One region of the Pseudoduganella sp. OTU4001 genome, then DNA from elsewhere that is predicted to be linked to it. Evidence: predicted binding sites of a transcription regulator. Region 1 holds the regulator's gene; the other holds the start of a gene.
What was found. Region 1 encodes LexA, which represses DNA repair genes until DNA is damaged. Its sites were predicted from a motif close to ACTGTATNNNNATACAGT; they were not measured.
Positions count from the first base shown of each region.

Region 2: the regulator LexA is predicted to act here: its motif matches at 4,572-4,589, upstream of imuA (translesion DNA synthesis-associated protein ImuA).

Region 1 is NZ_JASATG010000036.1:44,251-51,297, forward strand. It holds gene AAHE99_RS22965 (cystathionine gamma-synthase family protein) at 1-609, shown strand, start outside; gene AAHE99_RS22970 (M61 family metallopeptidase) at 736-2,199, opposite strand; gene AAHE99_RS22975 (alpha/beta fold hydrolase) at 2,308-3,336, opposite strand; gene AAHE99_RS22980 (glutathione S-transferase family protein) at 3,436-4,056, opposite strand; gene lexA (transcriptional repressor LexA) at 4,056-4,772, opposite strand; gene AAHE99_RS22990 (hypothetical protein) at 4,903-5,364, shown strand; gene rpsF (30S ribosomal protein S6) at 5,962-6,342, shown strand; gene priB (primosomal replication protein N) at 6,362-6,655, shown strand; gene rpsR (30S ribosomal protein S18) at 6,687-6,977, shown strand; gene rplI (50S ribosomal protein L9) at 7,012-7,047, shown strand, end outside.
Region 2 is NZ_JASATG010000033.1:2,461-9,507, reverse strand. It holds gene AAHE99_RS22050 (Ohr family peroxiredoxin) at 1-133, shown strand, start outside; gene AAHE99_RS22045 (MarR family winged helix-turn-helix transcriptional regulator) at 221-661, shown strand; gene AAHE99_RS22040 (LysR family transcriptional regulator) at 662-1,558, opposite strand; gene AAHE99_RS22035 (SDR family oxidoreductase) at 1,692-2,462, shown strand; gene AAHE99_RS22030 (Y-family DNA polymerase) at 2,480-3,946, opposite strand; gene imuA (translesion DNA synthesis-associated protein ImuA) at 3,876-4,562, opposite strand; gene AAHE99_RS22020 (putative Na+/H+ antiporter) at 4,722-5,948, shown strand; gene AAHE99_RS22015 (PRC-barrel domain-containing protein) at 6,017-6,517, shown strand; gene AAHE99_RS22010 (DJ-1/PfpI family protein) at 6,604-7,047, shown strand, end outside.

The DNA of each region.
Region 1 (7,047 bases):
ATTGGCGGCCATGGCAATGCGCTGGGCGGCGCGCTGACCGATACCGGCGCGTACGACTGGACCAAGTTCCCGAATATTTTCGAGAACTACAAGAAGAATCCGGCCGTGCAGTGGGGCCTGGTGCAGATCCGCGCCAAGGCGCTGCGCGATTTCGGCGCCTCGCTGGGCCCGGAGGCGGCGCACCACATCGCCGTCGGCGCGGAAACGCTGGCGCTGCGCATGGACCGCACTTGCGCCAACGCGCGAGCGCTGGCCGAGATGCTGGAAGCCGACGAGCGCGTAGCCGCAGTGTATTACCCCGGCCTGAAATCGCACCCGCAGCACGGCATTGCGTCCGAGCTGTTCAAGGATTTCGGATCCCTGCTGAGTTTTGAACTGAAAGACGGCATCGACTGCTTCGACTACCTGAACAAGCTGAAGCTGGCGATCCCGACTTCCAACCTGGGCGACACCCGCACCTTGGTGATTCCCGTCTCGCACACCATCTTCTTCGAGATGGGCCCCGAGCGCCGCGCCTCGATGGGCATCGCCGACAGCCTGATCCGCGTCTCCGTCGGCATCGAAGACACCGCCGACCTGATCGCCGACTTCCAAAACGCCCTCAACTAATACAGCTCAGCCCGTGTCCCACCCTGGGGTCACACCCCAAGTGAGACACGGGTTCAACCATGCGATGGAACAGCTCGTGTCCCGGTTGGGGTGTGACCCCATGGTGGGACACGGGCTGGACTGTGGTTAGTAGGGCTGGCCGAAGATGGCGGTGTAGCGGGCTTTCTGCTCGGCCGTGGCGGCTGGGTCGCGCAGCAGGTAGGTTTCCAGCATGCCGAACTGCTCGAGGCGCAGGCCAATGTCTTTGAACAGCGGGCCCAGGTCAGGGGCCTTGCTGGTGGCGACAATGTTGTTCAGCAGGGGATCAAGGTCGACGCCGCTGATCGCCTTGCCGATGCGGACGATGTCGGCCTGGTCGTAAGTCTTGCCCTTGTGGCCAAATTCCTTGTACATCTCCTTCAGCAGGTCATCCAGGCTGACTTTGCCCTTGCTGGCCTTGCGCAGTTCGACATCCATCGCCAGGCCGGCAATCGTGCCGCCGCCGTAGACCAGCAGCCAGTTGCGGTGCTTGTCTTTCACGGCTTCACGCACGGTGACGGTCAGGCCTTGCACATTGCGGGCGACGTTCTGGCCGCGTGCGAGGTTTTCCAGCTGCTGGATCACCATGCTGCGGTCGATCAGCTTGTTGCGCGCCATGGTGACGACGGTGACGTAGTCGTTTACGCCTTCCTTGAACCATTCTTCGCTTTCGTTCTTCGGCACCAGCGAGTGGCCGTCCCAGAAGTGGGCCAGCTCGTGCGCCATCACCTTGCCCCAGATCGGGCGCGAGACGTCGCTGCCGTCGTCTTTCAGGTATTGGCTGAAGGATCCGGAGAAGGCGCCGCCGTCGCCGGTGTCGCCTTGGTTGATCACGATCAGGAAGCGGTCGGCTACCGGGCCGCGGCCGTACAGCTTCTGGTAGCTGTTCATCTGTTTGTCGATCATCGAGATGAAGGAGTCGCGGCGCTTCCAGTACTGCTTGCCCATGACCAGGGTCATGTCCACGCCGCCGGCTTTGAAGCTTTCGGCGCGCGCGGTGCCAAAGAAGTAGGCGTTGTTCACCAGTTCGCGGCGGGACTCGGCGATAAAGACGCCAGGCTTGCCGGCGCTGCGCAACGGGGCGTTGGCTTTCCAGCCCGCCGGAAGGTTGAAGGTGACTTCGGTCTGGCCGGGCATCTTCACGCCCGGCACGATGAACAGCGGATAGCCGACCGACATCACGCCTTCGTCGGTGTGGTAGGACACTTCCTCGTTCCCGCCCGGCCACTGGTATTTGTCATGCTCCAGGCGGATGTCGTAGGACAGGCGCAGGCGGCGGTCGCCATCCACTTCGTATTCGCCTTCGCCCTTGTCGTGCAGCTGGACGGCATTGCCGGCCATGTCGCGCACGGTCAGCTTTTCGATCAGGTCGGCCTGGCCGTTCTTCAGCTGCGGGATCGGCATGCAGTTGAACAGCACGAGCTCGCGGCCTTCCACCCAGACGTCGGCTTCGACGTGGGCGCGTTTGGCATCCTTGTCGATGCTCAAGCGGTAGTGGTTGGTCTGGTTGTCGAAGGCGAACGCAGACTGCGCTGCCAGCATCGCGGCTGCGATGCATAAAGGCTTGAACATCTAATCTCCCCGTAGGTGTTTTTGGTGTTATGTAACTTTATGTTGCAAGCAGCCATGCGGGGAACATGGCTGCGACGAAATGCAGGATTCGCGGAACAGACTGCAGGCTTAGCGTAGCGCTTTTTCCACAACGGCTTTCATGGCGGGCATGGCGCAGCGCAGGGCGGCGTGGCCGCAGTCGGTGTCGAGCACGGTCACGTCTTCCTTGCGCTGCTTGGCGAAGGCGAGGGCCGGCGCCGGGTTGACCACGTGGTCCTGGGCGGCGTTGATCGCATGGATGCGCGCCCTGGCAAGGCCTGCCGCGTCTTCGAGTTGGCCGCCTTGCGCGACGTCGTGGCCCAGCACGGCGCGGATCTGCCACAGGGAGTTGTTGGCGTCGGTGCCGCCATTGTCGGAGGCTGCACTCTCGCGGAAGAATTTTTCGAAATCCTTCGGTGCGGTGCGTGCGGAACGGTGCGCGGGGCTGTCGAAGTTCATGGCGAACAGCAGGTTATACATCGGCAGTGCGGGATTCTTGGCGTAGCGGCCGCCGGCATATGCCGGTTCGTCGACCACGGACTTTTCAACGATGCGCAGGAACAGCATGTCGGAAGCGGTCAGGCGCGGTGTGCCGGCGATCGGGATGGCGACATCCATGAAGCCGGGATAGCTGACAGCCCACTGGAATGCCTGCATGCCGCCCATCGAGTAACCCATGACGGCGCGCACATGCTGGATGCCGAGTTTTTCGGTCAGCAGCTTGTGCTGGCTGGCGACTATGTCGCGCATCGAGAATTGCGGGAAGGCGGGTCCGGGTTGCGTTTTGCTGTTCGATGGGGAGCAGGAGACGCCGTTGCCAAGCGCGTCGACGACAATGATGTACCAGGGCGATGGATCGAACAGGGCGCCGCTGGCCAATAGTCCGGCGGCATCGCGGCTGGTGCCGGTGTGCCAGGTGGTGAACAGGATGGCGTTGGATTTGTCGGCGTTCAGGGTGCCGATGGTGCGGTAGCCGATGGCGCAGTCGTTGATGGTGGTCTTGTTTTCGAGCTGCAGGTCGCCCATGCTGGCGAATTGCTGCTGCGGGGCGGCGGCGTAGGCGGCCGAGGATGCGAAGGCGAGGGTGCAGAGGATGGAACCGATGCGGCGGACGAACATGCTATCTCCTTACTTATTTGTCATGCAAGAAGAGTAACGTTGTTGCCGCGCGCGCTGCACGCGATTGCGACAGGCTGCAAAAATAAGGGAGCAGGGCGTTTAAAACGGGATGACGCCGGGCATGTCGTAGGGATGGCGCCAGCCGGGCAGGGCGCGGATGCGCTCCAGCCATGCCGTCACCTGCGGCGGGTAGCTGACGCCGGCCTGCTCGGGCCAGAACATATAGCCGCAGATCGCGCAATCGGCGATGCTGGGCGAATCGCCAAGCAGGAAGGCACGGCCGTCGGACAGTTCTTCATCCAGGCGGGCGATGTCGGCATCAAAGCGGGTGCGCATCCATTCGAGTACGCCGGGCGGATAGCCTTGCGGGTCGAAGCGCTGGCCGAAGCGCAGGTGGGGCAGGCAGGTGCCGATGCGGTTGGCTTCCCAGAACAGCCATTCGCGGCAGCGCGCCAGGCGCTCCGGCGTTTCGCCGCCGAAGGCTTGCGTGTGCTGCGCCAGGTGCAGCAGGATGGCGTTGGATTGGACGTAGGGCTGGCCGTCGTGCACCAGCAATGGGACTTCGCCGTATTTGGCGAGACTGCGGAAAGGTTCGGGGCGCGCCTCACGGTCGATGCGCAGGTCGACTTCTTCGTATTCGTATGGCAGCGCTGCTACTTCCAGCAGCAGCCGCACCTTGAAGGTGTGGCCGGATTCGGCGCTGCCATACAGTTTGATCATCAGTGCCAGGTCCGCATCAGGCCGACGGCCAGGCCTTCCAGGGCGAAGTCGTCTTCCGGGGTGACGGTGATGACCTTGAAGTCCGGGTTCTCCGGCAGCAGTTCGATGGTGCTGCCGGTCTTGCGGTAGGTCTTGACCGTGACGTCGTTGCCGATGCGGGCTACCACCACTTGGCCGTTGCGGGCGGTGTCGGTTTTCTTCACGGCCAGCAGGTCGCCATCCATGATGCCGATGTCGCGCATCGATTCGCCGCGTACTTTCAGCAGGAAGTCGGGCTTGGCGGAGAACAGCTTGGGGTCGACGCTGTAGGTGGTTTCCAGGTTTTCCTGCGCCAGGATCGGCGAACCGGCGGCGACACGGCCGATCAGGGGCAGGGAGACCAGCATGCCGGCCGGGACGGCTGGCATATCGTCGAATTCGACTTTGGCGCGCGCCGCCCCGCGCGCAGCCGGTGCGCCGGTGCTGGCGATCGCTGCGCCGGTACCGGTGGCGGTGCCGCCGAAGTTGCCGGTCAGGCGGATGCCGCGCGAGGTGCCGGCAGTGATTTCAATGGCGCCTTTGCGCTGCAGCGCTTTCAGGTGTTCTTCCGCCGCGTTGGCCGATTTGAAGCCCAGCTCGGCTGCGATTTCGGCGCGGGTCGGAGGAAAACCGGTGTTTTCGATCGCTTCCTTGATCAGGTTGAGGATCTCTTCTTGGCGTGCTGTGAGCTTGATCATGGCGCTATGGTGAACTGTGAATATAGACAGTCTGTATTTTTGTACAGTGTGGAACGAATTGCAAGCAAATTTGTTGCATCGACAGAAAATATTCGGCTTAATGTCGATTCGATAACCATTGGAGGGCAGGATGGGACGGTTTGCTTTCTTGCTGGCGGCGGGGATTTCTTTGTTTGGCGCTTTGATCCATTTTGCGGCGCCTTTACTGGGGTCGGAGTGGTATGCCTTCCTGCAGGCGCCGCCCAAGGTGGTGGCCTCCGCCGAGGCCGGCGGATTGCTGGCGCCGGCCGGCGCGGTGGTGATTGGTTTGCTGATGCTGGTGTGCGCCATGTACGCGCTGGCAGGTGCCGGCTACCTGCGCTGGCTGCCGTTTGCGCAGATGGTGCAGGGCACGGTGGCCGCGGTGTGCCTGCTGCGCGGCTTGCTGGTGTTGCCGTATTTGTACAAGTTTCCCAACCGCGTCTGGACTTTCGACGTCATTGCCTCCGTCATCTGGCTGGCGGCCGGTCTGGGATTCCTGATCGGTATTTTGCAGTCCGCCCGCGATCGCCAGGCCGCCATGGCGCCGCAGGGGGAGGCATCAGGCGTTTAGGCCGGCTGTCTCTAACGCCTCCTCGAGAGTCCGCGCATCAAGCATTGCGAGGGAGAGGGCGTCCAGTTGAGCAGGACTTGCCCGGTTCAGGCTGTGAAGTGCGGATTCAGGCAGGGAAGCGAAACGGTGACCTAAGACCACCTGCAGTACAAAAAGTTCGTCCAGGTGCCATCTTTTTTATGCATCAGATGCCATAGCCATTGCTTGGAGAGCTCCCGCTGCGTTCGGTCTTTATGCGTCCGGTGCGCTGTCAAATGCCAGGATCACCACATCAGGGTGGCGTGGATGGGCTGCCACGTTGTCGGGAGCTAGTTCGTGGTCTGGAAGCCAATATCCCCGGACCCAGTCGACGGCTTCGGCGACATCGGGAAAGAACAGGCGCAGAAAAGCCTCCGGGGAGCGGCTGGCGACAAGCTTCCAGGCGAGGTCGGGGCGGTCCCTGGCCCAGCATGCCAGCGGCCGGGCCAGGGCGATTTGCGCGGCGTCAGTAAAGCTTGAGCCGGCGGCCAAAGTCTGCTATATTTGCGGGCTTACCTCTTCCCACACCCGTCTTGACGCCGGGGTGGGCTATTTTCACAGTCCTTAAGGGAGTTATTAATGCGTCACTACGAAATCGTATTTATCGTCCACCCGGACCAAAGCGAGCAAGTGCCCGCGATGATCGAACGTTACAAAGCCAGCGTGACCTCGCGCGGCGGTAACGTCCACCGTGTTGAAGATTGGGGCCGCCGTCAAATGGCTTACTCGATCCAGAAACTGGCCAAGGCACACTACATCTGCCTGAACATCGAATGCGACAACGAGACCCTGGTTGAGCTGGAAACCGCATTCAAATTCAATGATGCCGTGCTGCGTCACCTGACCGTCAAGATGAAGAAAGCGGAAACCGCTCCTTCCCCGATGATGAAGTCGGTCCAGCGTGAAGACGCGGCCAAGAGCCATCGCGCCGAAGCTCCAGCAGCTCCTGCAGCGGCCTAATTCCTGAACAGGAGACGGTCTGTACAACCAGCTCCGGGTTACCGCCCTGATCGCCGAACGGGATGAAATTCGTTACACCCCGGCCGGCCTGCCGATTGTGAATGCAAGCTTGCAGCACAGTTCGCAGCAGACAGAGGCAGGTATCGCCCGACTGACCGAATTTGAAGTTCCCGCGGTTGCCGCCGGTGAGCTGTCGAAACGATTCAGTCAGGCGCCCCTGGGAGGCTTGTACGAGTTCACCGGCTTCCTGGCCAAGAAGAACCGCAATAGCAGAACCCTGGTGTTTCACATCATTGATTTTCGTGCTGTTTAAACAGCGCAATTTTTAAATACAGGAGCCAAAAATGGCATTCGGTAAAAAGTTCGACAAAAACAAGCTCAAGCTGAAAGAAAAGCGCAAGCAACAAAACCCTCTGTTCAAGCGCAAGAAGTTCTGCCGCTTCACCGCCGCTGGCGTTGAGCAAGTGGACTACAAAGACGTAGATACCCTGAAAGATTTCATCCAGGAAAACGGCAAGATCATGCCAGCACGCCTGACCGGTACCAAGGCGCACTACCAGCGTCAAGTTGACACCGCGATCAAGCGCGCACGCTACCTGGCCCTGCTGCCATACACCGATCTGCACCACGCTTAATTAGCGGCTCAGATCTAAGTACCTGGAGAAAACTATGCAAATCATCCTGCTGGAAAAAGTTATCAACGTC
Region 2 (7,047 bases), on a different contig from region 1:
CCTGACCCTGTTCGCGCCAGGCATCGACCGCGAAGTCGCGCTGAAGATCGCCCACGGTGCCGACGCCATCTGCCCGTACTCCAAAGCAACCAAGGGCAATATCGACGTCGTGCTGAACGTGGTAACTGACTGATGTCAGGTGGGAGGCGACGGGTCCAGCACATCCGATTGGATCGCGTCCGCGTGGTATAGTCGGCCCATCGACCTCCCCCTTTTTATCATGAGCAGCGAATCCCCATCCCGGCTGGCAGACTTTCTCTGTTTCGCGATCTACTCGGCCAACCTCACCTTCGGCAAGGCCTACAAGCCGATCCTCGATGAGCTCGGCTTGACGTACACCCAGTTCATTACCTTGGTGGCGCTGCATGAGGAAGGCGGCCAGACCGTCGGCGGCCTGGGCGAGAAGCTGTTCCTGGAATCCAATACCCTGACGCCGATCCTGAAGAAACTCGAAAGCCAGGGCTACGTCACCCGCCAGCGCGACAGCGCCGATGAGCGCCAGGTGCGCGTCAGCCTGACCGAGGCCGGCCACGCGCTGCGCGAAAAGGCTTTCAGCGCCAGCCTCGCCACCGCCTGCGACCTGACGCCCGACGAATTCGCCGCCACGCGCGACGCCGTCCTCAAGCTGCGCAACAACCTTGCAAGGTCGCTCGGGAAATAGCTAGCGATGCGCGGAGAGACGCGCCGCCGCGAAGTCGATAAAGCGACGCACCCGGCTCGGCATGTCCGTCCGCTGGGCATAATACAGATAGAGCCCCATACGCTCGCTTGTGCTGCTGGCTAAGAGCGGTACAAGTGTTCCTGCGCGCAGTTCTGCGGTCGCGTTAATGCTATCGGTTTGACCAATGCCTATGCCATTCAGCACGGCATGCATCTCGGCCTCAGGATCGCTGCAGCAGACAATAAAGTCCATCGACCGATAGGAAATCTCGCCATCGACCTGGAATTCCCAGGGCACAGGCCGCCCGGTTCCAGGCTGCCGATAGCCGATGCACCGATGCCTGGCCAGGTCATCGATGCTTTGCGGGGCGCCGTGCTTTGCCAGGTATTCCGGCGTGGCGCACACCACCAGCCGGATTGGAAACAGCCAGCGCGATACCACCTGAGCGGTTGGAGCGTTGCCGGCCTTGAAGCCGAGGTCGATGCGCTCGCCAACGGTATCGGTACTGCGGTCCTCGAGCACCAGGTCGAAGGTCACACCAGGATGAAGCTGGCTGAACTCCGCCACCAGAGGCATCAAGACCTTCCGCCCTACCGCACCACCGGCACTGATCCGTATCAAGCCCTGGTCGCCCTTAGCCGAATTCCTGACGCGGTTTAACGCGCCAGCAAAGCCCTCCATGCTGGCACGCACGGAGTCGAGCAATAACTGCCCGTCTTCGGTTAGCGTATTTTTCCGCGTCGTCCGGTGGAACAACCGCACGCCGAGATAGTGCTCGAGTTGGCGGACGGTCTTGCTGACCGCTTGCGGCGTGGTGCCCTGGGCGGTAGCTGCCTTGTTAAAGCTGCCGAGTTCAGCTGCCCGGATAAAAGTTGAGATCGCGCGAAGTTCGTCCATACCGCGAAGTCTAGCATTAGCAACTCCAGGTTGTTAGTGAAGTCACCTGGCTGTAACTACCGGGTGTTTCATGCTTTCCCTAAAGTGGTCCATGTCAACCGACACACCAATCAACCACCGAAGGAGATTCAACATGAACACCATCGATAAAGACCTGGCTGGCCGCGTAGCTGTTGTCACTGGCGCATCGAGCGGAATGGGCCGTGCGACCGCCCTGCTGCTGGCGTCCCGTGGGGCGAAAGTCGCGCTGCTCGCCCGCCGCAAGGATGCCCTGGACGCACTCGCTGCAGAGATCCGGCAGCAAGGTGGCGAAGCAATCGCCCTGGTCACCGACGTGACCAACCAGGCATCCGTCGAAGCAAGCGCAGCCGCCGTACGCAAGGAGTTGGGCAATGCGGACCTGGTATTTAACAACGCCGGGTTGATGCTGCCAGGCGCCATCGGCTCCCAGCCACAACATGAATGGGAATCGCAGATCGACCTTAACGTTACCGGCGCCATGCGCGTGATCCAGGCCTTTATCCCGCAAATGGAAGAAGCTGCGGCGCAAGGCAAAGTCGTTGACCTGATCAACACCTCGTCCATCGCAGGCCAGTACGTGTTCGGCTACTTCGCCGTGTATTCCGCCACCAAGGCGTTTGTCAGCCACTTAACGCGCCACCTGCGCGTGGAACTGGGCCCGAAAAACATCCGCGTATCGGTCATCGAACCAGGTATCACGGAGACGGAACTGCAAAGCCACTTCACCTTCCAGGGCGCAATCGACTGGCTGGAGAATGCGTCCAAGTCGATTGACTTCCTCAAAGCCGAAGACATTGCGGCCACCGTCGGCTTCATTGTCTCCATGCCTAAGCACGTGAACATGCAGCAAATCGTCATCATGCCAACCAAAGAAGGCATCTGATGGCATAGCCCCCGCGATCACGCAAACAAGCCCTGCAGATACCAGCGGGTTTCCTCGGTGCCGGGCGTGCGCTCGCGGTAGACCCAGTAGTAGGCGTTGTCCTCGCCCTCCGCGATGAAATAGTCGCGGCTCTGGGTTTCGCTCCACCAGCCGGCTTCGATACGCTCGGCGGTGGAGACCATGCGCAGGCATGAGCCGTAGAAAGGCCGGTGGTCGCGCATCAGCAGCTGGATCGGCTTGGGCAGCATGAATGCCGGGCGCGGCAAGGCGCGTGGCGGCAGTTGCGCGGTCACGTCGGCCGGACGCACTTTCTCGTGCAGCGGCACCCAGCGGTTGGCCACTTCGGGCCGATGGTCGGCCTTGGGGTAGGCTTGCAGCACATTCTCCGCGCCCAGGCGCGCCACCAGCACTTCGAACAGGCGCTGGCGGTCCTGCGGGCTGCCGCCCGGTTCGGGGAACAGGGAGTCGCTGAGCGGGGCCATGGGTTCGACCTCAGGCGCTTCCAGCACCAGGCCGATCACCGGCGCGACCAGCTCGAGCTTGCCCAGGCGTTCCTTCAGCAGGCGGATGATGTGCTCGTCGCGCCAGGTAGCTTCGGCCAGCACCACTTCGACCGGCGTGGGTGGGCAGGCTTCGCGGCCGCGTTCGTGCTCGAGCAGCAGGCGGATGCGCACTACCGCGAACTGGTGGGCACATAGCCAGCCGGTCATCTGCTGCAGCAAGCGAATGGCGCCGGCTAATAGCAGGTCAGCGTTTTCGATGCGGCCGAACAGTTCCAGCTTGGCTTTGAAGCTGTGCGGTGCGGCCAGCCATTCGTGCAGCTCAGGCACCAGGCCCTGCGCGGCATCGAGCATTTCCAGCACTTCACTGCCGCAGCGGCGTTGCAGGCCGGGACGCGGCAGGCGCAGCAAGTCGCCGATGCTGAGGCAACCGATGCCGTCCAGCCAGCGCTGGTGGCGCTGCAGGGGCGTCAGCAGGCCGACCGGCAGGCATTGCAACTCGCGCTGCAGGCTGTCCAGCTTGAGGGTGCGGCCGCCGCCATTGCGCGCCAGCAGCCAGGCGCCGCGTGCGGTCGGCGCCACGCCCAGCACGCCGGTGAAACCGAGTTTTTGCAGGTTGTCCCGCACCAGGCGGCACAGGCGGCGGATGCCGCCGAACAGGCGCAGGCTGGCGCCCACGTCCAGCAGCAGGGCGGCGCCCTCCCCTTGCGCCACTTGCGGCGTGTATTGCAACATGGCCAGGGCCACCGCGTGCAGGGCTTCCTGCTCCTGCTGCGGGGCGCGCTCGTGCATCTGGGCTTCGGGCGCCAGCATCAGGGCGCCGCTACGGCGCATGCCGGGCCGCACGCCCATCTGCTGGGCGAGGCGCGACACGGCCAGCACGCCTTCCTGCTCGATCACGACGCTGCACTGGTCAGCCGACCAGTTCGGACAGAATACTTCGAGCGGCAAGCGGGGCAGGTACAGGGCGATCCACAGACGCATGGCGTTGCAACAAGGTTGGGGTTAATGGGAGGAACAGCGGCGTGTCGCGCTGCGGTCCCCGGCGTTTGATGAATTCGATCGTGATGCCGCCCGGCGCGGGGCGCAGCGCCAGCCGCAGCGGCGCCGGGGAGGAATCCTGGGCGGCGGCGATTGGGCGCATCAGGATGAACAGCGTTTCGCCGCATTGGGCGGCCAAGTGCAGGCGGCGCAGCGCTTCGGTGCGGATGTGCTGCTGCCACAGCAGCACGGCGCCGCAGCTGCCGCTACGCAGGATTTGCTCGGCGGCCCACAGGCTGTCGCCAGCCTTGCCGGTGTTGCGGATCCACAGCAGTTGCTGTTGTGGCAAGTCGAGGCCGAGGGTTTGCGGGTTGTAGGGCGGTTGCACCAGCGCCACAGGCAGCGTCTGGCTGGCCAGCGGGGCTTGCAATAACCGCATCTCGCCGATGCCAGGTTGCTGGAGTAGCAACTCCGTCAGCGCGCCCAAGGGCCAGCCGCCCCCGGGCAGTTGGTGGGAGAAGACGGGGATGCCGGTATCCACGCATGGCGTGGTGCCACGCGTCAGGCGCGAGGCTAGCCAAAGGGCGGGATGTAGGGGTTGGGGGTCGAGGAGCGCCATAGGAGAAATACTGTATATGCATACAGTATAATCCTAGGCACGGTGGGAGAAAACCTCTTTCAGCGTTTGCGCATCCAGCACCGCCTCGCTCCACAAAAACCGGCAAATAATCGCTGCCTGATAGAATCGGCAATATTGCCAACTTTCATCCAACCTGCCATGCAACAGATCGGCGCCGTTCTCTTTGCCCTCGCTTTATTACACACCTTCAGCGCGAAATCGTTCGAACGGCTCGCGCATCGTTTTCCGCGGCATGGCGGCTTGCTGCATCTGCTGGGCGAGGTGGAAGTGGTGTTCGGGTTTTGGGCGATGGTGCTGCTGGTGGTGATGGCGTTTGTGGCCGGGCCGCAGAACGCGATCGCTTATGCGGAGACGCAGCAATACACTGAGCCGCTGTTCGTGTTCGTGGTGATGGTCGTGGCAGCCTCGCGGCCGGTGCTGGATTTCGTGCAGCGGTTGATCGACCTGCTGTCCGGCGGGCGTCCGCTGCTGCAGGCGTGGCTGGGACTCGCACTGGTGCCGCTGGCCGGATCGCTGATCACCGAGCCGGCGGCGATGACGCTGGCGGCGCTGATGCTGGCGCCGCAAATTTTCCGCGAAGGTGTGCCGGAGTGGCGGAAGTACGCGGCACTGGGCGTGCTGTTCGTCAACGTCTCGATTGGCGGCACGCTGACCGCCTACGCCGCGCCGCCGGTGCTGATGGTGGCGGGCACCTGGCAATGGGACTCCGCCTTCATGGCCGCCAATTTCGGTTGGAAAGCTGCGCTGGCGGTACTGGTCAACGCGAGCGCGGTCACCTGGCTGCTGCGCGGGCAATTGCGCAACGGCGGCTCGCCGGCACAGGCGGAACGGGCGCCGGCGCCGTTGTGGACCAGCATGATCCACCTGGCTTTCCTCGCTGCAGTGGTGGTGCTGGCCCATCATCCGGTCTTGTTCCTTGGCCTGTTCCTGTTCTTCCTCGGCTTCACCACCGCGTATCCCAAGCACCAGTCGCCGCTGATCCTGAAGGAAGCCTTGCTGGTCGGCTTCTTCCTGGCCGGGCTGGTTGTGCTGGGCAGCATGCAGCAATGGTGGCTGCAACCGATAGTCGAAGGCTTGCAGCCACTGGCTCTCTTCTTCGGTGCACTCGGCCTGACGGCCATCACCGACAACGCCGCCCTCACCTATCTCGGTTCGCTGATTGACGGCATCACACCGCAAGCCCAATACATGCTGGTGGCAGGCGCCGTTGCCGGCGGTGGCCTGACGGTCATCGCCAACGCGCCCAACCCCGCCGGTGTTGCCTTGCTGCGCAAAGGATTCCGCGATGAATCAATCGGCGCGCTCGGCCTGCTGGCCGGAGCCCTTGCGCCGACTGCCGTTGCGGCACTCGCGTTCTTCTTGTAGCGCGCGCCCCGCTGCTGCTGCTTGCGCTATTCTGGCCTCACCCGTTCACACCAATGAGGAGAGGCAGAATGAGCTATCTAGACCGCGACACACTTGGCATCTATCGTGACCGCGACGATAACGATGGACCAGGCCCACGCCTGATGGGCGCCGATACCCTGATGGGCGAAGACGTCTATAACCGTCAGGAAGAAGACCTGGGCGATATCAAGGAAATCATGCTCGACATGCAGACCGGCCAGATTGCCTATGCTGTGCTGTCGTTCGGCGGCGTGCTGGGCATGGGCGACAAGCTGTTTGCCGTGCCATGGCAGGCATTGCAACTCGACACCGTCAACAAGCGCTTCGTGCTTGATTGCAGCAAGGAGAAACTGGAGAATGCTCCAGGCTTCGACAAGGACCGCTGGCCCGATATGGCCGATCCGGAATTCGGCACCGAGATCCACAACTTTTACGGCACCACCCAGAGCGGCATGCGCACCTCGACCGGTAGCGTGATGGGCTCCGGCACCTGCACCATGCAAAGCGGCTCGAGCGGCAGCTACAGCGGCGACAAGGGCAACTACTAATTGGCAGAAATTGACCGCTTTCTGTCAGCACTGAACTCCACGTAAGACAGACAATCGGCTGGTCATCCACTAGCCGATTGCCTGCCATGCGTACGCTGATTGCCCTCCTGCTGTTTGCCCTTTCTTGCGCCCAAGCGGGCGAACTGCCGACGTACCAGCCGCGTCCCGGCCACGAACGCCCCATCATTGCCGTGATCGGCGACAGCGTGTCGACCGAGATCACCGATTTCCTGATCCCCTACGGCGTCCTGCAGCGGGCCGATGCGGCACAGGTGCTGGCTGTTGCGGTCGAGGGTGCGAGCATTGCCATGAATACGGGCGTACGCGTGCTGCCGGACCTGGATATGGCAGCTTTCGACCAGCGCTATCCGGAAGGCGCCGATTACGTCATCGTACCGGCCATGCGCCGTGCGCAATACGAGCCGATGCTGGCGTGGCTAAAGGCCCAGGCGGCTAAAGGCGCCAGCGTGGTCAGCATCTGCGACGGCGCGCTGGTGGTCGCCAACAGCGGCTTGCTGGACGGCCGGCGC